2 regions of the Mumia sp. zg.B21 genome follow, and region 2 is predicted to be linked to the other one. Evidence: predicted binding sites of a transcription regulator. Region 2 holds the regulator's gene; the other holds the start of a gene.
What was found. The regulator LexA, encoded in region 2, represses DNA repair genes until DNA is damaged. The targets are predictions, from matches to a motif close to TCGAACANNTGTTCGA.
Positions count from the first base shown of each region.

Region 1 (14,749 bases), on a different contig from region 2:
GCTGGGGATCAGCCGAAGAGGACACCGAACGCGGTGGCGCCGCCCGCGAGGACGAGGGCGATCACGACAACGATGGCGACCAGCTTGGTGCTCTCAGGGCTCACGCTGACAATCCTAACCGGCGGCTCGGCAGTGCCGGGTCAGTACGTCCGCAGGGCACCGAACCGCTCCGGGTCGAGCCGCGCCCGTCCGCCGAGCGGGCTGAGCTCCAGGACGACGACGTTGGCGGCGGCCTTGGCCCCGGCCTGCGCGATCACCGCGTCGACCGCGGCCATGGTGCCCCCGGTCGCGAGCACGTCGTCGACGACGAGCACGCGATCTCCGGGGGCGATGGCGTCGGTGTGGATCTCGACCGTCGCCGACCCGTACTCGAGGTCGTAGTCCTCGGCGTACGTCGTCGACGGCAGCTTGCCGGCCTTGCGTGCCGGGACGAACCCGGCGCCGAGGGCCACCGCGACCGGCGCCCCGAAGATGAAGCCGCGCGCCTCGATCCCGACGACCTTGTCGATGTCGGTCCCGGCGAGGTCTCTCCCCAGCGATGCCAGGGAGTCGACGGTGGTCCGGAAGCCCTCGGCGTCGGCCAGCAACGGCGTGACGTCACGAAACGTGATCCCCGTCTCCGGCCAGTCGGGGATGTCGCGGACCAGCGAGTCGAGCATCTCGTCGAGCCCGAGCGGCATCAGACCTTGCCGTCCTCATCCTCGATCGGACGGGTCTCGACGACCTCGTGGGTCGCGGTGCCGGCGTCGGTGCCGTCGATGATCTTGGCGACGACGTTGCGGTGCACCTCGATGTCGACACCGGGGGCGATCTCGAGCGTCATCGTCTCGTCGTCAAGAGCCTTCACCGTCCCGAAGACGCCGCTGGTGAGCATGACGCGAGAGCCGACGACCACGCGATCCTGCATGCTCAGGAACTCGCGGCGACGCTTGCCCTGCGGGCGGATGATGAAGAGATAGAAGATGGCGACGAGCAGGATGATCGGCAGCAGTGCTGCGAGGTCGTTCACGGGTGGCTCCAGCCAGGTCGGTGTCAGGGGGCTTCGTGGTGCGGGACGAGTCTAGCCGGAGCCCGTCAGTCCAACGGCAACGTGGGATCGGCGGTCGTCGTCGGTGGAGTCAGCCCGAGATGCCTCCACGCGGCCGCCGTCGCGACGCGTCCCCGGGGCGTGCGGGCCAGGAACCCCTGGCGTACGAGGAAGGGCTCGGCGACCTCCTCGACGGTCTCCCGCTCCTCGGCGACCGCGACGGCGAGGGTCGAGACACCGACCGGCCCGCCCCCGAAGCTGCGGCACAGCGCGTCCAGCACCGCACGGTCGAGACGGTCCAGGCCGATCTGGTCCACCTCGTAAAGATCCAGCGCGCGGTGGGCGATGTCGAGGTCGACGACCCCGCTCCCCCGGACCTCGGCGTAGTCGCGGACCCGGCGAAGGAGCCGGTTGGCGATCCGTGGCGTGCCGCGCGACCGCGACGCGATCTCGAAACCGCCCTTGGGTGTTGTCTGGACGCCGAGCAACGCCGCGGAACGGTCGACGATCCGGTGGAGCTCGGTGGCCTCGTAGTACTCCAGCTGCGCGGTGAACCCGAACCGGTCGCGCAGCGGTCCCGGCAGCAGACCGGCCCGCGTCGTCGCGCCGACGAGCGTGAACTGCGGGATCTGCAGCGGGATCGCCGTCGCTCCCGGACCCTTGCCGATCACGACGTCGACCCGGAAGTCCTCCATCGCCATGTAGAGGAGCTCCTCGGCGGGTCGTGACATCCGGTGGATCTCGTCGACGAACAGCACGTCGCCCTCGTTGATCCCCGACAGGATCGCGGCAAGGTCGCCGGCGTGCTGGATCGCGGGCCCGCTCGTGAGCCGCAGCGCCGTACCCAGCTCGGCGGCGATGATCATCGCCAGGGTGGTCTTGCCGAGCCCGGGAGGACCCGAGAGCAGGACGTGGTCGGGCGTACGACCGCGCGCCCGCGCCGCGGTCAGCATCAGCGCGAGCTGCTCGCGGACACGCTCCTGCCCGATCAGCTCGTCCAGCGACCGAGGGCGCAGAGCCGCCTCGTACGCCTGCTCGTCGGAGACGACGTCCGGGCCGACGAGCCGCGCTTCGAGCTCGGCCCGCTCGGCCGCCTCGAGCCGGCTGGTGTCCTGCTCCTCCATGCCGATCTCCTCCCTCATGCCTTCGAGAGCGTACGGAGGGCCGCGCGCAGCAGGACGGACACGTCGACCGCGCCGGTCCCCTCGATCTGCTCGGTGGCGACGGTGACCACGGCGGCGACCGCGGACTCCGCCTCGCGGGTGCTCCATCCGAGCCCGACCAGGGCGGCGTGCACCTGAGGACGCCAGTCCGCGTCGGCGGGCGTCGAGGCAGGTGCGGTCGCGGTCGCCTGGGAGACAGCCGCCGCAGCACCGAGACGGTCCTTGAGCTCGAGCACGATCCGCTGGGCTCCCTTGCGCCCGATGCCGGGGACCTTCGTGAGCGCGACGAGGTTCTCCTCGGCGACCGCACGGCGCAGACCCTCGGGGCCGAGGACCGCGATGATCGCCTGCGCGACCTTGGGGCCCACGCCGCTGGCGGTCTGAGCGAGCTCGAAGGTGTCACGCTCGTCGTCGCCGGCGAAGCCGTACAGCGTCATCGAGTCCTCGCGCACCACGAGGCTGGTCGAGACCTGCGCCTGCTCACCGTGCCGGAGGTCGGCCAGCGTGCCCGGCGTGCACTGCACGAGCATCCCGACCCCGCCGACGTCGAGGACGGCGGAGTCGAGGGCGGTCGAGGCGACGGTGCCGCGGACGAAGGCGATCATCGAGGCTTCCTCTCGGGGAATCTGGGGTTGGTGCGCGCAGCGCCTGGGATGCGGGAACGGATGGGCTCTGCGGCCGTCCGCATCGGACCTGACGGGCGTGACGCGGCGGCGAGGGCGTCGTCGAGCCGGCTGACCGAGGTGCCGCGCCAGACGTGGCAGATCGCGAGGGCGAGCGCGTCGGCGGCGTCCGCGGGGCGCGGCGCCTCGACCAGTCCGAGGATCCGCGTGACCATCGCCGTGACCTGCGCCTTGTCGGCGCGACCGTTGCCGGTGACCGCGGCCTTGACCTCACTCGGGGTGTGAAGGACGACGGGAAGGCCGTGGCGGGCTGCGACGACCATCGCGACCCCGCTGGCCTGGGCGGTGCCCATGACGGTCGAGACGTTGTTCTGGCTGAAGACCCGCTCGATCGCGACCACGTCCGGTCGGTGCGTGGCAATGGCTTCGGCCAGGGCGCGTTCGATCGCGAGGAGCCGGTGGGCGACGTCGTCGGCGGCGGGCGTACGGATCACCCCCACCGAGACCGCCCGCAGCGCGCCCCCCACGCGTCCGTCGACCACGCCGACCCCGCACCGCGTCAGGCCGGGGTCGACTCCGAGAACACGCATCGCGCCGGCGGTCATGCCACCTCGCGGAGGACCCGCAGCGAACACATGTTCGACACCCTAGTCGCACGACGGACGAGTGTGGCGGCGACGCGCCGAGGACCCGTACGAACGACGAGGCCCCTCCACGGCGTACGTAGAGGGGCCTCGTGTCGTAACCTCCACGGCGTACGTGGAGGAGACTCGCGCCGAGCGCGGCGGCTACTTCTTGAAGGCGTCCTTGACGTTGTCGCCGGCCTTCTTGAAGTCGGCCTTGCTCTGGTCGGCCTTGCCCTCGGACTCCTGCGACGTGTCGCCGCGGAGCTTGCCGGAGGCCTCCTTGGCCTTGCCCTCGACGTCCTCGGCCAGGTGCTTCAGCTTGTCATCCAGACCCATCGCACTCACTCCTCGAGATCGGGTTCGGGTGGTGCCCCGACCCTAGGACGGATCGAGCACGGGCGCAGATCGCCAGCACGCGCTGACCCTGGCGGAGCGGGCGCTAGGGCCCGAAGCGCTCCCCCATTCGAGTTTCTTGCCACCCCTCCCCGGCGCCGTCCCCCGGCGACGGCGCGTACGGAGCCTGCGAGGCGTCGTCGCCGGTGCTCACCGTCAGGGGAAGCGCATACACCGCGTCGCCGACCTCTCTGATCCGGGCCTTCGACGTCGCGCGTCCCGGGGCGGGCTCGACGTGCACGACCACCCCACCGCGGGTGACGGCGAGGGGGCGCCGGCCCACCTCGTCCGTCGGAGCGACTCCCTCGCCCGCCAGCTCCGGCATCCACGGGAGCGGGTCGGGGAGAGTGCCTCGCCGACGTCGTGCGATCCGCCACATGATCCCGCCGGGCCTCAGGATGTCCATGGCCCATCCTGGCACGTCGGCAGCTCGGGCAGGCGGGTTCGCCGCGAGCCTTCCGCCCGGCACGGGAGAATCCCTCCGCCCCGAGCCGGGCAGAAGGTGGAGCGGCGTGTCAGCCGACCTGCGCCATGACCTCGTCGGAGGCGTCGAAGTTGGCGAACACGTTCTGGACGTCGTCGCAGTCCTCGAGGGCGTCGATGAGCCGGAGGACCTTGCCGGCCACGTCGGCGTCGACCTCGACGGTCATGGACGGCACGAACGACGACTCGGCGGAGTCGTAGTCGATCCCGGCGTCCTGGAGAGCCGTGCGCACCGCGACCACGTCGCCGGCCTCGCTGATCACCTCGAACGAGCCGTCGTGGTCGTTGACGTCCTCGGCGCCCGCGTCGAGCACCACCTCGAGGACGTCGTCCTCCGCGAGCGTCTTGCCGTCCTGCTCGGCCGGGACGATGACGACGCCCTTGCGGGAGAACATGTAGGACACCGAGCCGGGGTCTGCCATGTTGCCGCCGTTGCGGGTCATCGCCGTCCGGACCTCCATGGCCGCACGGTTCTTGTTGTCGGTGAGGCACTCGACGAGCAACGCGACACCGCCGGGGGCGTAGCCCTCGTACATGATCGTCGTGTAGTCGACGCCCGCGCCGTCGAGACCGCCGCCGCGCTTCACGGCGCGGTCGATGTTGTCGTTGGGGACCGACGACTTCTTGGCCTTCTGGATCGCGTCGTAGAGCGTCGGGTTGCCCGCGGGGTCAGGCCCGCCGGTGCGTGCGGCAACCTCGATGTTCTTGATCAGCTTGGCGAACATCTTGCCGCGCTTGGCGTCGATGACCGCCTTCTTGTGCTTGGTGGTCGCCCACTTGGAGTGGCCAGACACGGCACTCACCTGCTCTCGCTGTTACGACGGCGTACGGCCGCGGCTCGCGACCGCCCTCGATCCTAGCGGCTGGCCACGTCGCCGTTCGCGTGCACCGACCGGACGAACATCTGGTGGAGGCGGTGGTCCGCCCCGAGCTCGGGGTGGAAGGACGCGGCGAGCAACGCCCCCTGCCGCACCACGACCGGGCGGCGCCCCTGGTCGCCGCGGTCGACCGCCGCGAGGACCTCGACGCCGGGACCGTGGCTCTCGACCCAGGGACCGCGGATGAACACCGCGTGCAGCGGGTCGTCGAGGCCCTGGACCCGGAGATCGGTCTCGAAGGAGTCGACCTGCCGGCCGAACGCGTTCCTCCGCACGGTCACGTCCATCCCGCCGAAGGTCTGCTGGTCGTCGGTGCCGCCCTCGACGCGGTCGGCGAGCAGGATCATCCCGGCACAGGTCCCCAGCACCGGCATGCCCGACCCGATGCGCTCACGGATCGGGTCGCGGAGCTCGAAGGCCCGCGACAGCTTGTCGATGGTGGTCGACTCCCCGCCCGGCACGACAAGGGCGTCGACCGCGTCGAGCTCGCTCGGCCGTCGCACGGTGGTCGCCTCCGCGCCGCTCGCCGCGAGCATCCGGAGATGCTCCCGGACGTCGCCCTGAAGGGCGAGGACACCGACCCGGGGCGCACTCACGCGTCGGTGAGGCGACGGTGCCAGAACGCCCGGACCTCGATCCGTCCTTCGTCGAAGTGCGCCGCGAGACCGGCAGCGTCCAGCGTCGCGACGACCGCGGAGCACAAGGGGTCGCCGTCGGCGATGTTGGCGGAGTCGGGGTGCCACACGTTGACCTCGAGCATCCCGTGATCGACGGCGTGCCAGACATCGGACGGCGTGAACCACACGATGCCTCGGAGCGCGCTCCCCGTGGCTCCCCCGGCCGCCTCGCGCACGACGCCGGCCGCCGCCCAGTGGTCGTCGACGCCCTGGAGCACGACGAAGCCAGCGGCCTCCAGTGCCTGGAAGGCCTCCTGCAGCGCGTCGTAGTCGGTGCGCGCCGGCCAGCCCGACTGCTCCTCCGCGAGCGCCGCGCGCTCGTCGTCGACGAGTCGCTGGGCCTCGGTCCGGGCCTTCGTGTCAACCAGCCCGGCATCCTCGCGTGCCGCGATCTCGACCTCGGTGACGCAGGCAGCGCGCTCGGTGAGGCCGGCGCGTACGAGGACCCGGGCGTAGCTCCGCAGCGCGTCGGCGTCGGTCAGGCGCGGTGCTGAGAAGAAAGGCACCGTTCACCAGCCCCGCTCGGCCAGCCGGTGCGGCTCGGGGAGGTCGGCGACGTTGATGCCGACCATCGCCTCGCCGAGCCCGCGCGAGACCTTGGCGATGACGTCGGGGTCGTCGTAGAAGGTGGTGGCCTTCACGACCGCGGACGCGCGCTCGGCCGGGTTGCCCGACTTGAAGATGCCCGAGCCGACGAACACGCCCTCGGCACCGAGCTGCATCATCATGGCGGCGTCCGCGGGCGTCGCGATGCCTCCCGCGGTGAAGAGCACTACGGGCAGCGCGCCCTTCTCGGCGACCTCGCGGACCAGCTCGTATGGCGCCTGAAGCTCCTTGGCCGCCACGTAGAGCTCGTCGGCCGGAAGCGTCTGGAGACGGCGGATCTCATCACGCATCGCCCGCATGTGGGTCGTCGCGTTGGAGACGTCGCCCGTGCCGGCCTCGCCCTTGGACCGGATCATCGCCGCACCCTCGGTGATGCGACGAAGCGCCTCGCCCAGGTTGGTCGCGCCGCACACGAACGGCACCGTGAAGGCCCACTTGTCGATGTGGTGGGCGTAGTCGGCGGGTGTGAGGACCTCGGACTCGTCGATGTAGTCGACGCCGAGGGACTGCAGCACCTGCGCCTCGACGAAGTGGCCGATGCGCGCCTTGGCCATCACCGGGATGGAGACGGCCTCGATGATGCCGTCGATCAGGTCGGGGTCGCTCATGCGGGCCACGCCGCCCTGGGAGCGGATGTCGGCGGGCACGCGCTCGAGGGCCATGACCGCGACGGCACCGGCATCCTCGGCGATCTTGGCCTGCTCGGCGTTGACGACGTCCATGATGACGCCGCCCTTGAGCATCTCCGCCATGCCGCGCTTCACGCGTGCGGTGCCCGTGCCCTCCCGGGACACGGCCGGTGTCGGGGCAGTCGGGTTCTCGGGCATCGTTCACCTCGGGGCCTGGGACGCGGTGCGCCCGCTCGGACATTGGCCTCATCGTACGACCGTGCACCGACGCCGGAGCGGTCCCGCCACGAGGTGAGCCGATCAGCCCTGCTGCTGCCCCATCTCGGAGGAGGCCACGGGGCGCTCGTGCGCGACGAGGTGCGGCGGCGGCGTGTCGTCGAAGTCCATCCGATTCGGCCACGGCGCGTAGCCGGCGAGCCTCGCCCACCGTACGATCCGCTTGCGCCGCATCCGCTGGGTGCGGGCGACGAGGTCGTCGTGGAAACGGTGCGCCAGCTGGACGCGTTCGCACGCGTCGCCGAGGTCGGCCAGCAGCTCGGCCTGCGGCTCGTCGGCGGCCGCCCACAGCGCGTCGACGTCCTCGGCGTCACCGAAGACGGTGCGCATGACCTCGCTCAGCGCCGTCTCCCGCTCGGCCTGGTCGCTCTTGCCGATCGCCGCGCGCGAGGCATCGGCGGCTTCGACCGCGACCAGGGCGCTGGCAGGGTCCAGGACTCCGCCCACGGCGACGTTGCGCAGGCACGTCGACCGGTCGAGGAGCTGACGGTCCAACGAGGCCTGGGCGGTCGCCAGACGGATGTGCAGCCGGTCGAGCCGGCCGGCCGTCGTCGACAGCGCGACCGTGATCGCCGCGACCACGGCACCGACGACGAGGATCCACTCGAGCGTGCTCATCCGACGCTGCCTCCTCCGAGGACTGTCTCGTACACACGGACCACCTGCGGCGCGACCACACTCCAGTCGTACCGCCGGACCTCGCGTCGCGCCAGGTCCGCACGTGCCTGACGAGCCTGGTCCTCGAGCGTCGAGACGAGGGTCTTGGCCAAAGCCCCGGGGTCCTCGTTGGCGAAGAGGGCACCGAGGCGGCCGTTCTCGAGCACGTCCGCGAACGCGCGGATGTCGCTGGCCACCACTGGTGCGCCTGCCGCCATCGCCTCGATCAGGACGATGCCGAAGCTCTCACCACCGGTGTTCGGCGCGACGTAGACGTCGGCCCGGGCGAGCAGCTGGGCGCGCTCGGCGTCCGAGACCCGCCCGACGACCTCGACGTGGTGGCGCAGCCCTTCGGGGACCATCGCCGACCCGACCTTGGGGTCCCCCGCCCCGGCGACGACGAGACGGAGGTCAGGGAACCGGTCGACCACCGGCGGCAGGGCGCCCAGCAGGACGGGAAGACCCTTGCGTGCCTCCTCGAATCGCCCCAGGAACAGCAGCTCCGTGCGGCCGGTGGTCCCCGCGCTCCGCGGTACGGCGTCGAAGTCGTCGACGTAGAGGCCGTTCGGGATGATCACCGAGTCGCCGCCCTGGTACTGCTCAACCACGCGGTGCGCCTCCCGCGAGACCGTGATCCGCGCGCTGAGCTTCTCCATCGCCGGGCGCAGCAGCGACTCCGTCGCCGCGAGAGCGCGCGAGCGGCCGATGGAGGTGTGGATCGTCGCGATCGAGACCCCGGAAGACAGGCTCAGCGCCACCAGCGAGACGCTCGGCGTGGCCGGGTCGTGGACGTGCAGCACGTCGAAGCGGCCGTCGCGCAGCCAGCGTCGGGTGCGGGCCATCGCCATCGGCCCGAAGGACACGCGCGCGACGGCACCGTTGTAGCGGACGGGCACGGCGCGGCCGGCCGGTGTCACGTAGTCGGGCAGGTCGTCGTCGTCGGCGGCCGGCGCGAGCACCGACACCTCCACGCCCAGCCCTCCGAGCGTCCGGGAGAGGTCCAGGACGTGGTTCTGGACGCCGCCGGGGACGTCGAACGAGTACGGGCAGACCATCCCGATCCTCATCGCACGGCTCCGTCCGGAAGCCGGTCGACCTCGAAGACGCGCTGGAGCATGTGCCAGTCGGCGGGGCTGCGGCGGATCTCTGCGCTGAAGACGTCGGCGAGGTCCTGCGCCATCGCCACCAGTCCGTCCGGGCCTTCCCGGGTCGGCACGACCTCGTGCACGGTCATGCGCAGCCGGTCCTGCTCGTACCGCGAGGTCGCCGCGAAGAGCGCCGCCCCGGTCTGCTGCGCGAGGAGCGCCGGTCCGACGGGCATCCGCGCCTTCTCGCCCAAGAGGTCGACGACAAGTCCGCTGCGGGACATGTCGCGGTCGGCGAGCAGACACACGAAGCCCCCCGCCCGCAGGTGCGCGGCGAGCCGCGGCATCGTCGGCTCTCCACCGGTCAGCGGGAGCACCGTCATGCCGAGTCCCTCGCGGAACGCGACGAACTCGTCGTACAGGCGCTCGGGCCTGAGACGCTCCATCACCGTCATCAACGGGAGGCCGTGGCTCAGCGCCCAGGCGCCCATGAGGTCCCAGTTGCCCATGTGCGGCAGTGCGGCGATCATCCCCCGCCCCTGCGCCTTCAACGCGAACACGCGCTCGGGATGGTCGACCGTGATCCAGTCGTCGACGGTGTCGGCGGTGAAGCGCGGGAGACGGAACACCTCCCCCCAGTAGCGCAGGTAGGAGCGCATGGCGTCTCGCCCGAGCTCGTCGAGCTCTCCGGCCGTCGCGTCCGGCACCGCCCGCGACAGGTTCGAGCGCAAGCGGTCGATGCTGCTCCCGCCGCGCGCGTACAGACGGTCGGCGGTCGTCCGCATGGCCCGGTCGACGAGGGGCTGCGGCAGCCGGACCGCGAGGTCCCAGCCGATCGTGTACGCCGCAGCCTCCGCGTGCGTACGCGCCACGTCCAGGACGCGACCGCTGGGGGAACTCATACGTCCGCCAACGACTGCTTCCGCACCATCAGGATGCGCTGCACGACCGTGATCGTGCTCGCGACCGCCAGCGTCCAGAGCACGATCGTGCGGAGGATCGGCAGGTCGAAGATGCCCGACAGGCCGGTCATCATGAGGATCGCGACGAGCCGGTCCGAGCGCTCGGCGATGCCGCCCTTGGCCTCCATGCCGAGCGACTCCGCCCGGGCACGGGCGTACGAGGTCAGCTGCCCGCCGACCAGGCACCACAGTGCGACGGACGTGAGCACGAGGTCGTCCCCCGTGCCCGCGTACCAGAGGACGAGCCCGCCGAAGACCGCCGCGTCGCCGATCCGGTCGAGGGTGGAGTCGAGGAAGGCACCCCAGGCGCTCGACCGTCCCGACTTGCGGGCCATGAGGCCGTCGATCATGTCCGAGAACACGAAGAGGGTGATCACGGCGGCACCGAGGAAGAACTGTCCCCGCGGGAAGAACCAGAGGGCGGCGGAGGTGACCCCCAGCGTCCCGACGAACGTGACCGCGTCGGGGCTGACACCGAGTCGGAGCAGCAGATCGGCGATCGGCGACATGATTCGAGCCCAGGTCGCGCGGAACCTCTCGAGCATCAGGCGTTCCACGCTTTCGCGAGCAGGTCACGCGTCTGCGACAGCAGCTGCGGCATCACCTTGGTGTGCCCCGTGACGGTGATGTAGTTGGAGTCGCCCATCCAGCGCGGGACGACGTGCTGGTGGAGGTGCTGCGACAACGACCCGCCCGCCACCGCCCCGAGGTTGAGGCCGACGTTGAACGCGGCCGGCGCGCTGACGTGCTTGAGCACCCGCAACGCCTGCTGCGTGGTTGCCGTGAGCTCCCACGCCTCGTCGTCGGTCAGCTCCTCGAGCTCTCCCACGTGGCGGTTGGGCACGACCATCAGGTGACCCGGGTTGTACGGGTGCAGGTTGAGCACCGTGTAGACGTGGTCACCGCGAGCGACGATCAACGTCTCCTCGTCGGGCCGCTGCTGCATCACGCAGAACGGGCAGCCCCCCTCGCGTGGGCCGGTATCGGTGATGTAGGCCATCCGGTGCGGGGTCCAGAGCCGGTCGAAGTCCTCGAATCCGGTCTCGGGGCGTCCCCACGGGCCGGAGTCGCCGGCGTCGTGTCCAGACGTCATACCTGGGCCCGGTCGGCGATGGCCTGCGCGATGCGGGCGACCGCATCGTCGAGGGCGACGCCGTTGTCCTGGCTGCCGTTGCGGTAGCGGAACGACACCGCGCCGGCCTCGACGTCGTCGTCACCCGCGATCAGCATGAAGGGGATCTTCTGCGTCTGCGCGTTGCGGATCTTCTTCTGCATGCGGTCGTCGGCCTCGTCCACCTCGACCCGGATGCCCTGCGCCTGCAGCGTCGCCGCTACCTCGCGCAGGTAGTCGACGTGCCGCTCGGCGACTGGGATCGCGACGGCCTGGACGGGTGCGAGCCAGGGAGGAAAGGCGCCGGCGTAGTGCTCGACGAGCACCCCGAGGAACCGCTCGATCGAGCCGAACTTGGCCGAGTGGATCATCACCGGCTGCTGCCGTGAGCCGTCGGCGGCGACGTACTCCAGGTTGAACCGGTCGGCGGAGGGCTGGTTGAAGTCGTACTGGACGGTGCCCATCTGCCAGGTCCGGCCAATGGCGTCGCGCGCCTGGACGGAGATCTTGGGACCGTAGTAGGCAGCTCCACCCGGGTCGGGCACGAGCTCGAGCCCGGTGCGGAGGGCGACGTCGGCGAGGACCTTGGTCGCGGTCGTCCAGTCCTCCTCCGACCCGATGAACTTGTCCTTGGCCGCGTCGCGGGTGGACAGCTCGAGGTAGAAGTCGTCGAGACCGAAGTCGCGCAGCACGCTGAGCATGAAGCCCAGCAGGTGCTCGACCTCGTCGGGGGCCTGCTCGGGAGTGCAGTAGGAGTGCGAGTCGTCCTGCGCGAATCCGCGCACGCGAGTCAGGCCGTGCACGACGCCCGACTTCTCGTGCCGGTAGACGCTGCCGAACTCGAACAGCCGCAGCGGCAGCTCGCGGTAGGACCGCTGCCGGGACCGGTAGATCAGGTTGTGCATCGGGCAGTTCATCGCCTTGAGGCGGTAGTCCATGCCGTCGACGTCGAGGGGCGGGAACATCCCCTCTCCGTAGTACGGGAGGTGCCCGGAGGTGTAGAACAGCTCCTCCTTGGCGATGTGCGGGGTGCCGACGTACTGGAACCCCTCCTCGATGTGCCGGCGACGGACGTAGTCCTCCATCTCCCGCTTGATCACCCCGCCCTTGGGGTGGAAGACGGGGAGCCCGGAGCCGATCTCGTCAGGGAAGCTGAAGAGGTCGAGCTCGCGGCCGAGCTTGCGGTGGTCGCGGCGCTCGGCCTCCTCGATCCGGTGCAGGTAGGCCTCCAGCGCCTCCTTCGACTCCCAGGCGGTGCCGTAGATGCGCTGGAGCTGCTTGTTCTTCTCGTCGCCTCGCCAGTACGCCGCCGCGCTCCGCATGAGCGTGAAGGCGGGGATGCGCTTGGTGGTGGGCAGGTGGGGTCCGCGGCACAGGTCGGTCCACACCCGCTCGCCACGACGGTCGAGGTTGTCGTACATCGTGAGGCCACCGGAGCCGACCTCGACGCTCGCGCCCTCGGCGGCGTGGTCCAGGTCGTCGCTGCCCGCAGTGCTCTTGAGCCCGATCAGCTCGAGCTTGTAGGGCTCGTCGGCGAGCTCGACCCGCGCCTCCGCGTCGTCGATCGCGCGGCGAGAGAAACGCTGGTTCTCCTTGATGATCTTGCGCATCCGGGACTCGATCTTGGCCAGGTCCTCGGGCACGAAGGGGGTCTCGACGTCGAAGTCGTAGTAGAAGCCGTTCTCCACCGGGGGCCCGATGCCCAGCTTGGCCTCCGGGAACAGCTGCTGGACCGCCTGCGCCATCACGTGGGCGGTGGAGTGCCGCAGGATGTCGCGGCCGTCCTTGCTGGTGATCGCGACCGGCTCGACGGCGTCGCCGCCCACCAGCTCGTACGCCAGGTCCTTGAGGTCACCGTTGACCCGGGCCGCGACGACGTCGGGGTTCTCGGCGAACAGCCCCCACGCCTTCGTGCCGGACGTCACCGTGCGCTCGGCCTTGGAGTCAGGGCCGACGACGAGGACTACGAGCTCGGACACGGGTGCTCCTCAGGTGGTGCGGACAGACGCCTCGATGCTATCTGCAAGGCCGCCGTGGCCGCGCACCCCTTTGGTCGTGGTCTGTTCTGGCGCGCGAAAGGCGCGCGGCATGGCGACGCCCCGGCTGGGTACCCCGTCGGCACGCCACGGAGGGAGAGTCATGACCGACGAGCAGAGCACGCTCCTCGAGCTGCTGGACGATCTCAGGATCGCGATGTTCACGACCGTGGACATCGACGGGACGATCACAAGCCGGCCGATGGCCCGCCAGCAGGTCGAGCCGAGCGCCGACATGTGGTTCATCACCGCACGGGACTCTCGGCAGGTCGCCCACATCACCGCCCGTCCGCACGTGGGCATCACGTTCTCCTCGCCGAGCACCTGGGTGTCGTTGAACGGGACGGCGACCGTCGTCGACGACCCGGTGAAGCTGGAGGAGCTCTGGAACACGTTCGCGGAGGCATGGATGCCCGAGGGACCCGACGACCCCAACGTCGTCCTGATCCGGGTCGACCTCCAGGGCGGCGAGTACTGGGACACGCCCGGCGGGCGCGTCGCGTCTCTGATCAGCCTGGCCAAGGCAAAGATCACCGGCAACGCCTACGACGGCGCAGACAACGAGCGCGTCGACCTCTAGGGCCGAGCGGTCGGCCATGAGACCCCATGGCCGACCCCTCGCCTTCGACTTACAGTCGTCAGGTGCACGTACCCGACGGCTTCCTCGACGCATCCACCTCGGTCGCGACCGGCGCCGCCGCCGTCGCCGGCCTCGCGCTCGCCCTCCGCGGCGCGCGACGTGAGCTGGACGACCGGACCGCCCCGATGGCCGGACTGGTGGCCGCCTTCGTCTTCGCCACCCAGATGATCAACTTCCCCGTCGGGGCCGGCACGAGCGGGCACCTCCTCGGAGGCGTGCTCGCCGCGGTCCTGGTCGGACCGTGGACGGCGGTGCTGTGCATCGGCACCGTTCTCCTGGTCCAGTGCCTCCTCTTCGCCGACGGTGGCATCACGGCGCTCGGCACCAACATCACGCTCATGGGGCTCGTCGGCGTCGGGGTGGGCTGGCTGGTCCTCCGTCTGATCAAGGTCGTGCTGCCGGACCGGCTGGCGTCTGTCACGCCCGCCGCGGCGCTCGCTGCCCTGGTGTCCGTGCCGGCTGCCGCGCTCGCCTTCACCGGCCTGTACGCCGTCGGTGGCGAGGCGCCGATCCCGCTGGGGTCTCTCGCCACCGCGATGGTCGGCTGGCACACCGTCATCGGGCTCGGCGAGGCCGTGATCACCGGACTCGTGGTCAGCGCCGTGCTCGCCGTGCGTCCGGACCTCGTCTACGGGGCACGGTCGGCACTGACGACGCGGACCTTGGAGCTCCGCCCCTCCAAGAGGGCGGCAGCGTGAGCGCGCGCCGGACGCGGGTGTCGACCCGAGCCCTCGTCCTCGTCGGCGTCCTCGTCGCGCTCGTGCTGGCGGGGTTCGTCAGCTACTACGCCTCGAGCCACCCCGATGGGTTGGAGTTCGTCGCCGGTGACAAGGGGTTCCTCGGCACCGCGGAGGAACATCGCTCCTCGGCCGACAGC
Region 1 is NZ_JAHWCJ010000004.1:675,845-690,593, reverse strand. Features, by position in the region: gene KV100_RS18560 (adenine phosphoribosyltransferase) at 141-680, opposite strand; gene yajC (preprotein translocase subunit YajC) at 680-1,009, opposite strand; gene ruvB (Holliday junction branch migration DNA helicase RuvB) at 1,075-2,151, opposite strand; gene ruvA (Holliday junction branch migration protein RuvA) at 2,166-2,795, opposite strand; gene ruvC (crossover junction endodeoxyribonuclease RuvC) at 2,792-3,403, opposite strand; gene KV100_RS18535 (CsbD family protein) at 3,602-3,775, opposite strand; gene KV100_RS18530 (hypothetical protein) at 3,879-4,238, opposite strand; gene KV100_RS18525 (YebC/PmpR family DNA-binding transcriptional regulator) at 4,348-5,109, opposite strand; gene pdxT (pyridoxal 5'-phosphate synthase glutaminase subunit PdxT) at 5,172-5,789, opposite strand; gene KV100_RS18515 (hypothetical protein) at 5,786-6,376, opposite strand; gene pdxS (pyridoxal 5'-phosphate synthase lyase subunit PdxS) at 6,380-7,303, opposite strand; gene KV100_RS18505 (hypothetical protein) at 7,406-7,999, opposite strand; gene KV100_RS18500 (glycosyltransferase family 4 protein) at 7,996-9,105, opposite strand; gene KV100_RS18495 (phosphatidylinositol mannoside acyltransferase) at 9,102-10,025, opposite strand; gene pgsA (phosphatidylinositol phosphate synthase) at 10,022-10,630, opposite strand; gene KV100_RS18485 (HIT domain-containing protein) at 10,630-11,178, opposite strand; gene thrS (threonine--tRNA ligase) at 11,175-13,175, opposite strand; gene KV100_RS18475 (pyridoxamine 5'-phosphate oxidase family protein) at 13,336-13,812, shown strand; gene KV100_RS18470 (energy-coupling factor ABC transporter permease) at 13,875-14,570, shown strand; gene KV100_RS18465 (PDGLE domain-containing protein) at 14,567-14,749, shown strand, end outside.
Region 1: the regulator LexA is predicted to act here: its motif matches at 3,441-3,456, upstream of ruvC (crossover junction endodeoxyribonuclease RuvC).

Region 2 (14,749 bases):
CCTGCACGTGGTCGACGGCTCGCACCCCGACCCGGAGGGCCAGATCACGGCGGTGCGCGAGGTGTTCGCCGAGATCGGCGCGCTGGACGTGCCGGAGATCATCGTGATCAACAAGGCCGACGCGGCCGACCCGATGGTCGTGTCGCGCCTGCTGGCCCGCGAGCCGCACGCCGTCGTGGTGTCGGCCCGCACCGGCGAGGGCATCGGCGAGCTGCTGTCCGCGGTCGAGGCCGACCTCCCTCAGCCGGCGGTCAAGATCGACGTGGTCCTCCCGTACGACCGGGGCGACCTGCTCAACCAGATCCACCTCCACGGTGAGATCGACACGCTCGAGCACACCGCCCACGGCACTCACGTCGTCGCCCGGGTGCACGACGAGCTCGCGGGCGCCGTCGCCGAGTACGCCTGAGGGGCCCTTCGCCTGACGGGTCGTTCGCCTGACGCCTGACGCGACTGTGCGCTGAGCACCTCGGTCCCCTCCAGGATCGGTGCCCAGCGCACAGCCAGTCTTGCGGGAGGTCAGCTCCCCGGGATGCCCGACTCCGGCGGCGTGCCGACGTCTCCGGTGAACTCCTCGATCTCCGCGTCACCGACGTCGGTCTGGAGGACCGGCGTCTTGTCGGCGGTCGTACCGTCGGCCTGGATCTGGACCAGCTTCAGGCCACCGATGCCCGCGTGACGGTCCTCGGAGTAGCGGAACGGCACGTAGTTGGGGCCACTCAGCTTGGAGCCGTCCTGCTCGAACGTCTCGACGATCGACTCACGGCTCAGGTCGTCACCCGCGCGGTTCAGCGCGTCGACGAGCGTGAACGCCTGCGACATGCCGTACACCTTGTAGTTGGTCAGCGGCGAGCCGTCTCCGTACTCGTCCCAGACCTTCTGCCAGAGCTTGGTCCACTCGTTGTCCGGCTCGGAGGCCTGCGGCATGTACGTCGTCGTGTAGACGCCGGCGAGCGGGCTGCTGCCCTTGATCGCGCCCTTGGAGAACTCCTCCAGGAGCGACCCGACGAGACCCGAGTCCGAGCCGACGTTGGTGTAGAACCAGGTCGGCTTGTAGTTGAGCTTCATCGAGACGAGCTGCGAGAGAGCGGTGTACGAGGGCACGTTGAAGCCCACGACCACGTCGGCGCCGGACTTCTGGAGCTCGGCGATCTGCGGACCGACGTCGGTGTTGCCGGGGACGTACGTGACCTTGGAGACGATCTGGTCGGCGATGTACTGCTCGAGACCGCGGGTGCCGTCCTCGCCGAGCTCGTCGTCCTGACCGAAGACACCGACCTTGGCGTCGGGCAGGTTCTCGGCGATGTACTGGCCGATCACCTTGCCCTCCGACTCGTAGTCGGGCTGCCAGCCGAAGGTCATCGGCTTCTCCTTCGGGTCGTCCCACAGGAGGGAGCCGGAGGAGACGGTCAGGTCGGGGACGCCCTCGGCGTTGAGGAAGTTGGTCACCGCCTGGTGGGTGGGGGTGCCAAGACCGGCGACGATCGCGAACACCTCGTCCTTGAGCACGAGCTCGTTGACGACCTCGGACGTCTTGGCAGGGTTGTAGCCGTCGTCCTTCGCGATGAACTCGATGTCGCGGCCGCTGACACCTCCGTTGGCGTTGACGAAGTCGTAGTACGCCTTGTGGCCGAGCGGGATCTCGCTGTAGCCGGGTGCTGCGACACCCGTGAGCGGGAAGTGGCCGCCGATCTTGATCGAGTCCTCGGTCAGACCGGGATCATTCGAGTCGCCGCCGTCTCCGCCGCCGCCGCACGCAGCGACGACCAGTGCGGAGGCAGCCAGCGCGGCTCCGAGTACGAGCCGGCGACTCCGGCGCGCCGATGTGGGCTGATGAGCCATGGATCTCATCCCTTCTGGGTGGGTGTTGCAGGGTTGGGACGGCGCAGTCGTGCACGCCGCCATGCCGTCGAGAGAGTCCCCATCACTCCTCCAGGTGCGAGGAGCATCACGAGGATGAGGACGATGCCGTAGATCAGGGGTGACATCTGTGCGGCCTGGGTGTCCGACAGGCCCGAGCCGGTCGACAGCGAGGTCACCCACGGAGGAAGGAACACCAGCACCGCGGCGCCGATGAACGCGCCGGTGATGCTGCCGAGACCGCCGATCACCGCGGCAGTGAGCACCGAGAGCGAGAGGACGATCGTGAACGCGCTCGGCGCGGCGAGCCGGACGACGATCGCCATCACGGCGCCGGCCAGGCCGGCGTACGCGGCGCTGATGACGAACGCCTGCACCCGGGTACGGCCGAGGTTGATGCCGGCGATCTCTGCGGCGACCTCCTGGTCACGAACGGCACGCCAGTGGCGTCCGATCTTGGACCGGCGGAGGTTGAGTGCGAAGAAGAGGGCCACGACCAGGCACATCAGGCCGAGGTAGGCCACGTACTTGGACGACGTCGCGAACTCGCCGGACACCGCGTCGATGAACGACACGAACCACTCCGGCGGTCGCGGAGACGCGACGGTCAGGCCGACCTCGCCGTTGAAGGTGCCCTTGAAGTAGAGGGCGACGCTCGGGAGAGCCACCGCCAGCGCCAGCGTGGCGCCGGCGAGGTACGGCCCGTGCAGCCGTGCCGCGCCGATGCCGACGACGAACCCGACGACCGACGTGACCACGACGGCGACCAGGGCCACCACCGGGAACGGCAACGGCGTCTCCGTGTCGAGCATCAGCGCGGTCGTGTAGGCGCCGACGGCCATCAGCGCCCCGTGGCCCAGCGAGATCTGGCCGTTGAGGCCGGTGAGGGCGGTCAGGCCGATCGCCGCGATGGCGTAGTAGGTGAGCGAGGAGAGCTGCGTGTTGGTGTAGCGGTCGGTGGACTCCAGCAGGAGCATGCCCGCGACCAGGACCGCGAGGCTGATGAGGAGGTTGCGGGTGAGGTTGAGGTCGAGCAGGCGCTTGGTGGTGCTGTCGGTCGACATCAGACCCTCCTGGTCTTGGTGCTGGAGAAGAGACCGCCCGGCTTGAGGAGCAGGACGACCATCAGGAGGACGAACGCGGCCAGGGTGACGAGACCCGAGGCGACGTACCCGGAGACCAGGGAGTTCACCAGGCCGAGGAGGAGGCCACCGACGACCGCGCCGACCGGGCTGTCGAGGCCGCCGATGACCGCGGCGATGAAGCCGAAGACGATGAGCGTCTCCATGTAGCTCGGATAGATGAACTGTCCGCTGGCGACCAGGATGCCCGCCACGGCGCCGACCAGGCCGGCGAGCGCCCACCCGAAGGTGAGCAGGTGGGAGACCTTGACGCCGAGGATGCGCGACACCTCTCCGTCGAAGGCCGCCGCACGCATCGTGAGGCCGAGCTGCGTCTTCTGGAAGAGGAGCGTGAGGCCGACGACCACCACACCGACCGTGCAGAGGATGAAGATGCTCGTCGGGGTGAGCGCGAGGTTCGTGTCACCGACCTGGAAGCCGTTGACTCCGACGGGCGACGGGAAGGACTGGTAGTCCGACCCGAAGAGGATCGCCGCCAGCGCCTGGATCGCGACGTACAGGCCCAGCGTGGCGATCACGATGTTGAGCTCCATGCCGCCCTCGAGCGGGCGGATGACGACACGCTCGAGCACGGCCCCGATGAGGAAGCCGGCGGCGAGAGCGATGGCGAACGCGGCCCAGTAGGGGAAGTCGCGGTTGAGCAGCGTCAGCGCGACGTACGTGGTGAACATCGCCTGCGAGCCCTGGGCGAAGTTGATGATCCGGGTCGACCGGAAGATCAGCACGAGAGCGAGCGCGAAGGCAGCGATCACGATGCCCTGGGTGAGTCCGTTGAGCAGGATGTTGAGGAGCTTCTGGATGTCGCCGTTCATGGTGTCCTCCTCAGAACCCGAGGTATGAGTGGCGCAGGGTGGCGTCGTTGCGCAGGACCTCGGCGGACTCGGTCACGACGACCTTGCCGAGGTTGAGCACGACACCGGTGTGCGCGATGGACAGGGCACTGCGGGCGTTCTGCTCGACGAGGAGCACGGTGAGGCCCGAGTCGGCGACCAGCGTGCGGAGCAGGTCGAAGATCTGCGCCACGATCCGGGGCGCGAGTCCCAGGGACGGCTCGTCGAGCAGCAGGAGGGTCGGCCGGGAGAGCAGCGCGCGGGCGATGACCAGCATCTGGCGCTCGCCGCCCGAGAGCGTGTGCGCCTGTGCACTCCGCCGGTCCCCGAGCACCGGGAACAGCTGGTAGGCGTCGTCGAGCGTACGGACCGGAGCCGGGGTGTCGCTCGGTCGCTTGGCGGCCCCGCGGGCGCCGAGGCGGAGGTTCTCCTCGACGGTCAGCTCGGCGATGACGCCGCGACCCTCGGGGACGTGCGCCATGCCACGGTGGACCATCGACTCCACGGGAGCCCCGGTGATGTCCGTGCCGTTCAGCGTGACGGTGCCCGCCGCGGGGCGTACGAGGCCGGACACCGTGCGCAGGAGCGACGTCTTGCCGGCGCCGTTGGCGCCGAGGACTGCGGTGATCCGACCGGCCTCGACCGTCATGTCGACGGAGTCGAGCGCACGAACCGGCCCGTAGGTGGTGGTGAGGTCGGTGAGGGTGAGCATGCCTCAGCCCTCCTTCGCGGCGGCGCCGGCAGGGGTGGTCGCGAGCGACGCCGTGTCGATCTCGCTGCCTCCGGTCACGTCCGCACCGAGGTAGGCGGCGACGACCTTAGGGTCGTCCTGGATCTCCGCGGGCGTCCCGCGGGCGATGACCTCGCCGAAGTCGAGGACCGTGATCGTGTTGCAGATGCGCATGACGAGGTCCATGTGGTGCTCGACGAGGAGCACCGACATGCGGCCGGTGAGGCGCCCGACGAGGTCGCCGAGCTCGTCCATCTCGCCCTCGGAGAGCCCAGCGGCAGGCTCGTCGAGGAGCAGGAGGCGCGGCTCGGCCACGAGGGCACGGGCGAGCGCGACCTTCTTCTGCTCCGGGTAGGGCAGCATCCCGGGATAACGGGGCGCGAGGTGTGCGGCGCCGAGGTCGGTGAGGGCCTGCATCGCCCGCTCGCGAAGCGCCTTCTCGTCACGGCGTCCCCGAGGCAGCCCCAGGGCGGCCGAGGCGAAGCTGCTCTCCGAACGGACCCCCGCGCCCGTCATCACGTTCTCGAGGGCACTCATGCCGGCAAAGAGTCCGACGCCCTGGAGCGTCCGGGCGATGCCGAGACCTGCCAGGTCGTGCGGCCGGAGGCGGGTGAGCTCCTGGCCCTCCCAGGTCAGCGTGCCGGAGTCGGGGCGGACGAACCCGCAGCAGACGTTGAAGAAGGTGGTCTTGCCGGCGCCGTTCGGGCCGATCACGCCGTGGACCTGTCCGGGCTCGACGGTGAGGCCGACGTCGCCCAGGGCAACGAGGCCACCGAACCGTACGGTCACGCCCTCGGCGGTGAATCGGCCGTCGTTCGTGGCGGAGCTGTCCGCGGCGGGCGAGGACTCCGCAGAGGCCGTGGTCGAGGAGTCCGCCGAGGCATCTGTCGAGGCATCCGTCGAGGCGGTGGGTGGTCCGGTTGGTGAGCCCCCTGGTGGGGGCTCGGGGGTGGGCTCGATGGGAGGGGTCATGCGAGTCCTTCCGAGGTGCAGTGTCGTGCGGCCGGGGACGGTGGTGTGACCCCGGACACATGGCGGTGTTGCCCGGCGAACGCTACCGATTCGGGGGAACTAAGCAAGCGCTTAGTCGCGGTGGGTGTCCAATTGTTACCGGATGGTGACGCGGGCCACACATCGGGGGTGTCGCGCTGCCGGGGGCCTGTGAGTCGCTCGGCCGTGAGCGGCCGTGCTCTCGGTAGGCTGCGTCGGTGACCTCGTCGATCTCGGACCCGCCCCTCGCGACCGCCGACCCCGGTCGCCACGCCAAGCTGCGTGCGGTGCTCCACGCCGCCGTCGCAGCGGTCGGTGGTGTCGAGCGGCCGGGCCAGGTGGAGATGGCGGAGGCGGTGTCCAACGCGTTCAGCGGAGGCGAGCACCTGCTCGTCCAGGCCGGCACCGGCACCGGCAAGTCGCTCGGCTATCTCGTTCCGAGCCTTCTCCACGATCGCCGCGTGGTGGTCGCGACCGCGACGCTCAACCTCCAGCACCAGCTCGTCGAGCGAGACATCCCCGCCCTCCTCGACGGGGCAGGCGCGGTGCTCGAGCGCACGCCGCGTGCCGCCGTGGTCAAAGGTCGCGGCAACTATGCGTGCCTCCACCGGATCCGCGAAGGAGCGCCCGACGACCAAGGTGTGCTCATCGAGGCACCGAGCGGGTCGCTCGGGGAGGAGGTCGTGACGCTCCGTGCCTGGGCAGAGGAGGAGTCCGACCGCGGAGGCGTCGGCGACCGGGACGCCGCGCCGTCGCACACCGAGCGGGCGTGGCGGCAGGTCAGCGTCCACGCGCGGGAGTGCCTCGGCGCGTCGCGCTGCCCGTACGCGATGGAGTGCTTCGCCGAGGCGGCCCGCGACCATGCGGCCGGCGCCGACCTCGTCGTGACCAACCACGCCCTGCTCGCGATCGACGCGATCGACGGGGTGCCCATGCTCCCTGAGTACGACACCGTGGTCATCGACGAGGCGCACGAGCTCGTCGCGCGGGTGACCCAGGCGTCGACCGCCGAGCTCGCCCCGCCATCGGTGGAGCGGGCGGCTCGCCGCGCCCGCTCGTACGTCCGTGGGCGCGAGGCCGATGACCTCGAGGACGCCTCGGACGCTCTCCGCGAGGCGCTGGAGGTGACGGCGCCCGGCCGGATCGCCTCGCCGTCGGACCAGCTGGCCGACGCGCTGAGCCTCGTGCGCGACGCCGCCCGGGACTGTCACTCGGCGATGCCGAAGGAGCCCAAGGACTCCGGCGACGGTGACGCCGCCCGGCAGCAGGCGAAGGCGATGGTCGACGACGTGCGCAAGGTCGCCGAGCGGATGGCCGCGGCCTCCGAGGCCGACGTGCTGTGGATGGCCGAGCGGGAGGGTGCCCGGGGTGGCAACGAGCTGCGGATCGCGCCTGTCGACGTCGCGCTCACGCTCCGCGACAAGCTGTTCGCCGAGAACACCGTCGTGCTGACGAGTGCGACGCTCAAGCTCGGCGGCGGATTCGACCCGGTGGCGCGCAGTGTCGGGCTGTGGGCGTCCGACCGTACGGAGGAGGGCGCGTCCGGCGGTCGCGGTGACAGCGGCGGGGACGATGACGGCGACGGGTCACCGGCGTCGTACGCCTGGCGTGCGATCGACGTCGGGTCGCCGTTCGACTACGCCAAGCAAGGCATGCTCTACGTCGCGCGGCATCTCCCTCCGCCGGGACGCGACGGGATGGGCACCGCGACCCTGGACGAGATCGTCGATCTGGTGCGAGCCGCCGGCGGGCGCACGCTCGGGCTGTTCTCGTCGCGGCGCGGCGCGGAGGCGGCTACCGAGGCCGTGCGCGAGCGGATGCCCGACGTCGAGGTTCTGTGTCAGGGTGACGCGCAGCTCCCCGAGCTGGCGAGGCGGTTCGTGGAGGACCCGCGCACGTGCCTGTTCGGCACGCTCAGCCTGTGGCAGGGGATCGACCTGCCGGGGGAGACGTGCCAGCTGGTGATCATCGACCGCATCCCGTTCCCCCGCCCGGACGACCCGTTGATGAGCGCGAGGCAGCGGCTCGTGGAGCGGCACGGCGGCAACGGCTTCATGCAGGTCGCCGCGACCCACGCCGCGCTCCTGCTGGCGCAGGGGTCGGGGCGTCTGATCCGACGCGCCGACGACAAGGGCGTCGTCGCCGTGCTCGACTCACGACTGGCCACCGCGCGGTACGGCAGCTTCTTGGCGTCCTCGATGCCGCCGATGTGGCGTACGGTCGACCGCGAGCTCGTGCTCGGCGCGCTGCGGCGCCTGGACACCGGAGCGTCCTGAGCGCCGCAGCCGCTGACGGTCTCGCCTGCGCGGGTCTCGACGAGGTTGGTCTCGCCTGCGCGGGTCAGACCCGCCGCATGACTGTCGTGACCTTGCCGAGGATGGTGGCGTCGGTGCCGTCGATCGGGTCGTACGCCGGGTTGTGCGGCAGGAGCCAGACCTTGCCGTCCTTGCGCTGGAGCGTCTTGACGGTGGCCTCTCCGTCGAGAAGGGCGGCGACGATCTCGCCGTTCTCCGCGGTCGGCTGCTGCCGGATCACGACGTAGTCTCCGTCGCAGATCGCCGCCTCGACCATCGAGTCGCCGCGCACCTCGAGCATGAAGAGCGTGCCCTCGCCGACCAGCGTGCGGGGGAGGGGCATGACCTCCTCGACGCGCTCCTCGGCGAGGATCGGGCCGCCGGCGGCGATCCGGCCGACCATGGGGACGAAGGCGGGCTCCGGGCGGGAGTCGCCCGCGCCCGTCTCGTCGAAGCCGAAGTCGACCGCGTCACCGATCGACCGGCGCGCCGCGAGGATGTCGGGCAGGAAGACCTCGATCGCGCGGGGGCGGTTGGGGTCGCGGCGGACGAAGCCGTTGCGCTCGAGCACCTTGAGCTGGTGAGCGACGGAGGAGACGCTGGCGAGACCGACGGCCGCGCCGATCTCGCGCATGCTCGGCGGATAGCCGCGTTGCTCGAGCGACTCGCGGATGATCTCGAGGACGCGGCGCTGACGCGGAGTCAGCCCGCTCGCGTCCGGCGGTCCGTCGGGGAGCTCGGAAACCTCGGCCTTCGTCATGGCCCTGACACTAGACCGCGGCGCCGGTGTGATCAAACATATGTTCGATCGTGTCGGCGTGTCGTGATGAAGTCGTCCTCAGGCGCCCATCTGGCGGACACGTCGAAAGCATGTTCGAACGGTCCTTCCAATTCTGTCGGTCGGTGTGATTAGGTTCGTACACATGTTCGATCGAACGCACGTTCGGCAACCCGCTCGGTTTCCGGTCCGGATGCACGAGCTGATCCGCCGCCTCGCTTCGGTCGGCAGACCGTACGAGTCCGAGAGATGGAGGACACGATGAGCACCGTCCGCAGCACCCTCGAGCGTCCCGTCGCCGACCGCACCGTCGTCGCGATCGACACGCCGCTGATGCGCTGCATCGAGCGGCACCCGGCGGGCCGGGGGATGCGCGGCGACCGTCGGTCCGCTCCGCGACCAGGCCCGCGGCCCGGGCCTCGGCCTCGTCGGCAGCAGCCGGCCGACCGCACCCGCGGTCGATCGGGCTACCGCCTGACCCGCCGTGGTCGGTTCGTCGTCTTCATCGCAGCCCTGATCGCGATCGCCGGCCTCACCGTGGCTCTGGGTGCGCGGGTCATCGCGACCTCCGAGCAGGCCGAGCCCGTCCCCAGTCGCGTGGTCACGCTCCAGCCAGGGCAGACCGTGTGGGACCTCGCCTCAGAGGCCAACCCCGAGGGTGACATCCGGTCGACCGTCAAGGACATCGCCGATCTCAACTCGTTGACGAGCGCGGGCGAGGTCACGGCAGGCGAGACGATCTACGTCCCGATCTACTGAGCCCAAGGCCTACTGGGTCGACACGCCGCGGTCGTCGGTGACCACCTCGCGCAGCCAGGTGCCCAGGGCGTTCATGGCGCGCAGGACGTGGTCGCGTACGGACGGCTCGGCGCCGTCGCTCCACTCGGCGATGGCCGCGTAGGCGACGGTTCGGGCGGGACCCGAGACCACTCCGGTGTCGGCTCGCACGTTGGAGGTCGTGCCGGTCTTGTTCCAGAGCACGATGCCGCGGTCCGGATCGGTGTGCGCGAGCGGATCGAGACCGAAGGCGTTCGCGACCATGGAGAGATCGGTGTTCGCCGCGAGCCATCCGCTGACCCGTTCGCTGACCCCGGGCGAGAGGATCTCGCGACGGTGCAGACCCGCACAGAAGCCGGCCAGGTCGGTGGCGCAGCCGACGGACAGGGCCGGCGGGTGCTTCGGCCCACGGTCGTCGCGCACCCGGTCGAGGAGGCGGCTGCGCTGCATCCCGATGCGTTCCGCCGTGGCAGTCACGGTGTCGAGACCGAGACGACGAAGCAGGACGTTGGTCGCCAGGTTGTCACTCATCGCGCCGATCAGTGCACACACGTCGGTGACGGGCAGCGTGTCGGTGGCGAGCAGATGCCAGAGGCCCGAGTCGGCGACCCAGTCGTCGGTGGTGCGGCTGAGCTGCTCGGCGGGATCGATCCGCTCGGTCGCGATCTGGTGTGCCGCCTCGACGAGCAGCACGAGCTTGCCGATGCTCGCGGTGGGCAGCACCAGCTCCGGCTGGACGGCCGCGAGCACTTCGTCGCTGTCGGCATCACGCACCTCGAGGGACCAGCGGACGGCGTCGTCCGGGCGGGGGAGAGGCGGCTCGCTCATCGATCGCGGTCCGCGTGCCCGAGAGGTCGGTCCGGATCGATGTGGTCCCGGACCCGGCGCTTCAGCTCCGCCGCGTCCGGGAAGCCGCCGTGGACGGCGCGGTCCCACACGACGTCGTCGTCGACGGTGATCCGGAAGACGCCTCCGGTCTCGGGCACCAGCGTCACCGAGCCGAGCTCGGTCCCGAACGTGCTCAGCAGCTCCTGGGCCATCCATCCCGCGCGAAGCAGCCACTGGCACAACGTGCAGTAGGTGATCTCGACGCGGGGCTGCGTCATCCGAACGCCTTGTGCAACGCCGTCAGGAATGCTGCGACGTCCTCTTCGCTCGTGTCCCACGAGCACATCCACCGGGACTCGATGAGGTCCGGATGAGATCCCGCGCGCCAGTCGTAGAACGGGTGCTCGACCCGTACCGCGTCGGCAACCGCCCGCGGAAGCGTGGCGAAGACGACGTTGGCCTGGGTCGGGTTCGCGACGTGCAGCAGCGGCGCCCCCGACTCGTGCACACGTCCGTCCCGTGCGAGCTCGTCGGCCAACGCGTCGACGCCGGCGCGCAGCTGCGTCGCCCGGGCGTTGGCTGCGGTCGCGTTCGCGAGCCAGAGATCGCGCTCCGGATCGAGGAGTGTGGCGAGCTGCGCGGAGACGTACCGCATCTTCGACGTCAGCTGCATCGACATCTTGCGGATGAACTCGATCCCGTGGACTGCGCCCGGGTTCAGGACGACCACCGCCTCGCCGAGGAGGATGCCGTTCTTCGTGCCGCCGAACGACAGCACGTCGACGCCGAGGTCGGTGGTGAGCGCGCGGAGCGAGAGGCCGAGGTGCGCGGCGGCGTTCGCGATCCGTGCCCCGTCGACGTGGACGCTCATCCCATAGGCGTGTGCGGTGTCCACCAGGCCACGGACCTCGTCGGCCGAGTAGACGGTGCCGAGCTCGGTGGACTGCGTCAGCGACACGGCCAGCGACTGTGCGCGGTGCGGGTCGCCGAGGTTGATCGTGTACTCGCCGAAGGACTGCGGGACCATCTTGCCGTCCGGCGCGGCGACCGGGAGCAGCTTGATGCCGGCGACACGCTCGGGGGCGCCGTTCTCGTCGGTGTGGAGGTGCGCGACGTCGGTGACGATCGCCGATCCCCAACGGGGGAGGAGAGCACCGAGGGAGACGACGTTGGCGCCGGTGCCGTTGAACACGGGATACGCCTGGGCCTGGTCGCCGAAGTGGTGCCGTACGAGCTCGGTGAGTCGTGCCGTCCACCGGTCCTCGCCGTAGGAGACCGCGTGCCCGTCGTTCGCCGCAGCGATCGCCTCGAGGATCGCGGGATGGGCGGGGGCGTAGTTGTCTGATGCGAACGCTGCCACGTCCGCCAGCCTAGTGCCGCCGCCCGCTTTCCCGATGTGACGGGTTGTGCACCGAATCTTCTGCGGAAAGGGTGCGGAACCCATCACATCGGGGGCGGAGTCTAGTCTCAGGAGTCGGCGAGGAGCTTCTCGAGGCGGACGAAGCCCTCCTCCATCCCGCCCTCCATGCCGGACTCGACCATCCCGTCGCGGTCCTCGACCGAGGCGAACGCGCTGATAGCGTCCATCCGGGTCCGGCCGTCGCCGAGGTCGGTGAAGCGGAGGGTCTCCAGCGACACGTGACCGGGCATCCCTTCGAACTCGAACGTGCGCGTGATGCCGTTCTCGACCGAGGGCTCACCGTGGTAGACGCCTCGGAACACGTACTCGTTGCCGTCGGGCTCCCTCTGGAGCCAGCGCCAGCGGCCGCCGTCGCGGACCTCGTTGACGATGATCTCGGTCTCGAGCCTGTCGGGGCCGAGCCACTTCTTCTGCCACTCGTCGTCGACGTTGGCGTGGAACAGACGCTGGGGCGTCGTGGTGAACGTCCGGCTGAACTCGATGGTCGAGGTGCCGGGCGTTGCCGTGACTGTGAGGTCGGACATGGTTCCCCCTGAGGGTCTCGGTGATCGGTCAGGACGTGGCAGACGGTGGCTCGGAGTCGATGGCGTCGGCCTCGGCGAGGAGTGCGTCCAGGCGGGCGAAGCTGTCCTCCCAGTACGCGCGGTAGTCGGCGATCCAGTCGGTCGCCTCCTTCAGCGGTGCCGCCTCGAGGTGGCTGAGCCGCATGGTCCCCTGCTGCGTACGAGACACCAGGCCAGCCCGCTCGAGGACCCTGAGGTGCCGCGACACCGCCGGCTGCGACATCGCGAACATCGAGGTGAGCTCGTTGACGCTGGCGTCACCGTGGGCGAGCCGCCCGAGGATCGCGCGGCGGGTCGGGTCCGCGAGGGCCCCGAACACGGCGTCCAGCTCGTCGTCCGTCATTCGCCATAACCAATCTGTTTTATAACTGATTGGTTTTAGAGTGCGGCCCAGTCGCGCCAGATGTCAACCCCATGACCTCAGAGGTCATCGACTCGTGCCCGTCCCGTCAAGCAGGCTCGGAGCCTCACCTACCGAGAGGATCACTGATGACTGCCTACGCAATCGCCCACATTCGCGAGATCACGATGGGACCCGACATCGTCGAGTACCTGGAGCGGATCGACGCGACGCTCGCCCCGTACGGCGGCCGGTTCCTCGTGCACGGAGCCGACGTGCGCACCCTGGAAGGCGAGTGGCCGGGCGACATCGTCATCATCGCCTTCCCCGACCGAGACCGAGCGACGCGCTGGTACGAGTCAGACCCGTACCAGGCGATCCTGCCGCTGCGTACAGAGAACTCCGACTCGGTCGCGATCCTTGTCGACGGGGTCGGCGACGACCATCGCGCAACGGACATCCTGGGCCGCGCTGGCGCGACCGGCACGCCTCTGCCCGCCGAACAAATCTGAGTGCCGTGACCCCCTGCGCGCGCACGGTGGAACGCGAAGGGGGAGATTCCAATGAACAGAACGATCCGCGTGGTCGGCCTCGGGGCCGCAGGCGCACTCATCGGCGGCACCCTTGTCGCCACTGCGCCGACGGCCTCGGCCGACGACGTCAACACCGCTCCGGTACGCAAGATCACCGGCGCCACCACCAGCCCGTTCGGCCTGGCCAAGGTCGGAGGGCGAACCTACGTAGCCAACTTCGGTCAGAACAACGTGGTCGTCTACGCCACCGGTGCTAACGGCGCGGCGATGCCGATCCGCACGATGAACAGTGGGCTGAACTCTCCGCGTGGCGTCGACGTCGACACCAACGGGTTCACGTACGTCGCCAACAACAACGGTCTCGTCTCGGTCTTCGCGCCGGACGCCGACACCGGCGACGCACCGGTCAAGACGTTCGGGACCGGCGCGGGCGCCGCCCTCGGCCTCGACATCGGCCCGACGGGCAGCATCTTCGTCCGCAAGGCGACGACCATCAACGTCTACTCGCCGGCCGCGGCAGGCAACCCGGCGTCAACCACGCGTCAGATCACCGGCCTGCCCGCGGGCAACGGTGTGCACGTCGCCGCGAGCGGGACGACCTGGGCCGACGCCGGCGCGGCGCTGCGTGCGTACGCGTCGAACGCCAACGGGGGCGCGACGCCGCTCCGGACGATCTCCGGGGCGAAGACGGAGCTCGCGGCACCCATCGTCGGCATCGGCACCGACTCCAAGGGACGTGTTTATGCGTCGAACTTCAACGCCGTCAGCACGGTGGTCGCCTTCTCGGCGTCCGCGGAGAACAACGTGGCTCCGCTGAAGGTCCTCGGCGGACCTGCGACACAGCTCAGCAGCCCGGGGCATCTCTCCGTGGCCGGTGATGGAGGACTGACCGTCGCCAACTTCGGCGGACCGTCCGTCCTCGAGTTCCGAACGCTCTTCCCGAAGCCGGCCCCGGTCGTCAAGGTCCCGGGCAAGCCGCGGGCGTTGAAGGTCGCCGGCAAGCAGAGGGCCAAGACGCGCAAGGTCTCGTGGAAGGCACCCGCCAACAACGGCGGCGCAAGGATCACCGGCTACCGGCTCGTCGTCAAGAAGGGCAACAGGGTTCTCCTGAGGAAGAACTTCGGGGCGAGCAAGCGGTCGTACAAGATCAAGCGCTCCAAGCTGCGCAACGGCAAGAACGTCGTGCTGATCAAGGCCAAGAACACGAAGGGCTTCGGCAAGAACGCCAGGAAGTCGTTCCGCGTGCGCAAGTAGGTCCGCACGGTCCGCAGTGGCGGGGCTGGCTCTCGGGAGCCGGCTCCGCCATTTCGATGTCACTCGAATTGCCTTGCGGAGGCCGAAGTCGGCAGCCAAGAATGCCGGGCACCCGTCGTACAAGCGGGATCATCGCGTCCAAACCGGTCCTCGGAGGAGATCCTCCAGGACGTGCGGACGTAGGAGGAACCATGAGAAGAGTTACTTTCGTCGGCATCGCCGCCAGTGCGGCGCTGGCCGGTGGTCTGTTGGTCAGCGCTCCTGCCGAGGCAGCACCGGGCGACCCGGTCAGCGTCCGACCTGAGCGGACGATCATCGGTACGAAGGCAGGGGCAAAGCCGCCCTGGGACGTGCACCTCAGCGCGTCCGGACGGACGTACGCGGCCGACTTCCACCGTGATCGTGTCGTG
Region 2 is NZ_JAHWCJ010000001.1:578,989-593,737, forward strand. Features, by position in the region: gene hflX (GTPase HflX) at 1-409, shown strand, start outside; gene KV100_RS02920 (ABC transporter substrate-binding protein) at 520-1,842, opposite strand; gene KV100_RS02925 (branched-chain amino acid ABC transporter permease) at 1,848-2,924, opposite strand; gene KV100_RS02930 (branched-chain amino acid ABC transporter permease) at 2,924-3,814, opposite strand; gene KV100_RS02935 (ABC transporter ATP-binding protein) at 3,825-4,544, opposite strand; gene KV100_RS02940 (ABC transporter ATP-binding protein) at 4,548-5,534, opposite strand; gene KV100_RS20320 (hypothetical protein) at 7,156-7,401, shown strand; gene KV100_RS20325 (ATP-dependent DNA helicase) at 7,286-7,828, shown strand; gene lexA (transcriptional repressor LexA) at 7,893-8,606, opposite strand; gene KV100_RS02955 (LysM peptidoglycan-binding domain-containing protein) at 8,886-9,383, shown strand; gene KV100_RS02960 (serine hydrolase) at 9,393-10,229, opposite strand; gene KV100_RS02965 (SelT/SelW/SelH family protein) at 10,226-10,507, opposite strand; gene KV100_RS02970 (low specificity L-threonine aldolase) at 10,504-11,589, opposite strand; gene KV100_RS02975 (SRPBCC domain-containing protein) at 11,697-12,173, opposite strand; gene KV100_RS02980 (helix-turn-helix transcriptional regulator) at 12,202-12,555, opposite strand; gene KV100_RS02985 (DUF1330 domain-containing protein) at 12,702-13,064, shown strand; gene KV100_RS02990 (hypothetical protein) at 13,116-14,339, shown strand; gene KV100_RS02995 (fibronectin type III domain-containing protein) at 14,531-14,749, shown strand, end outside.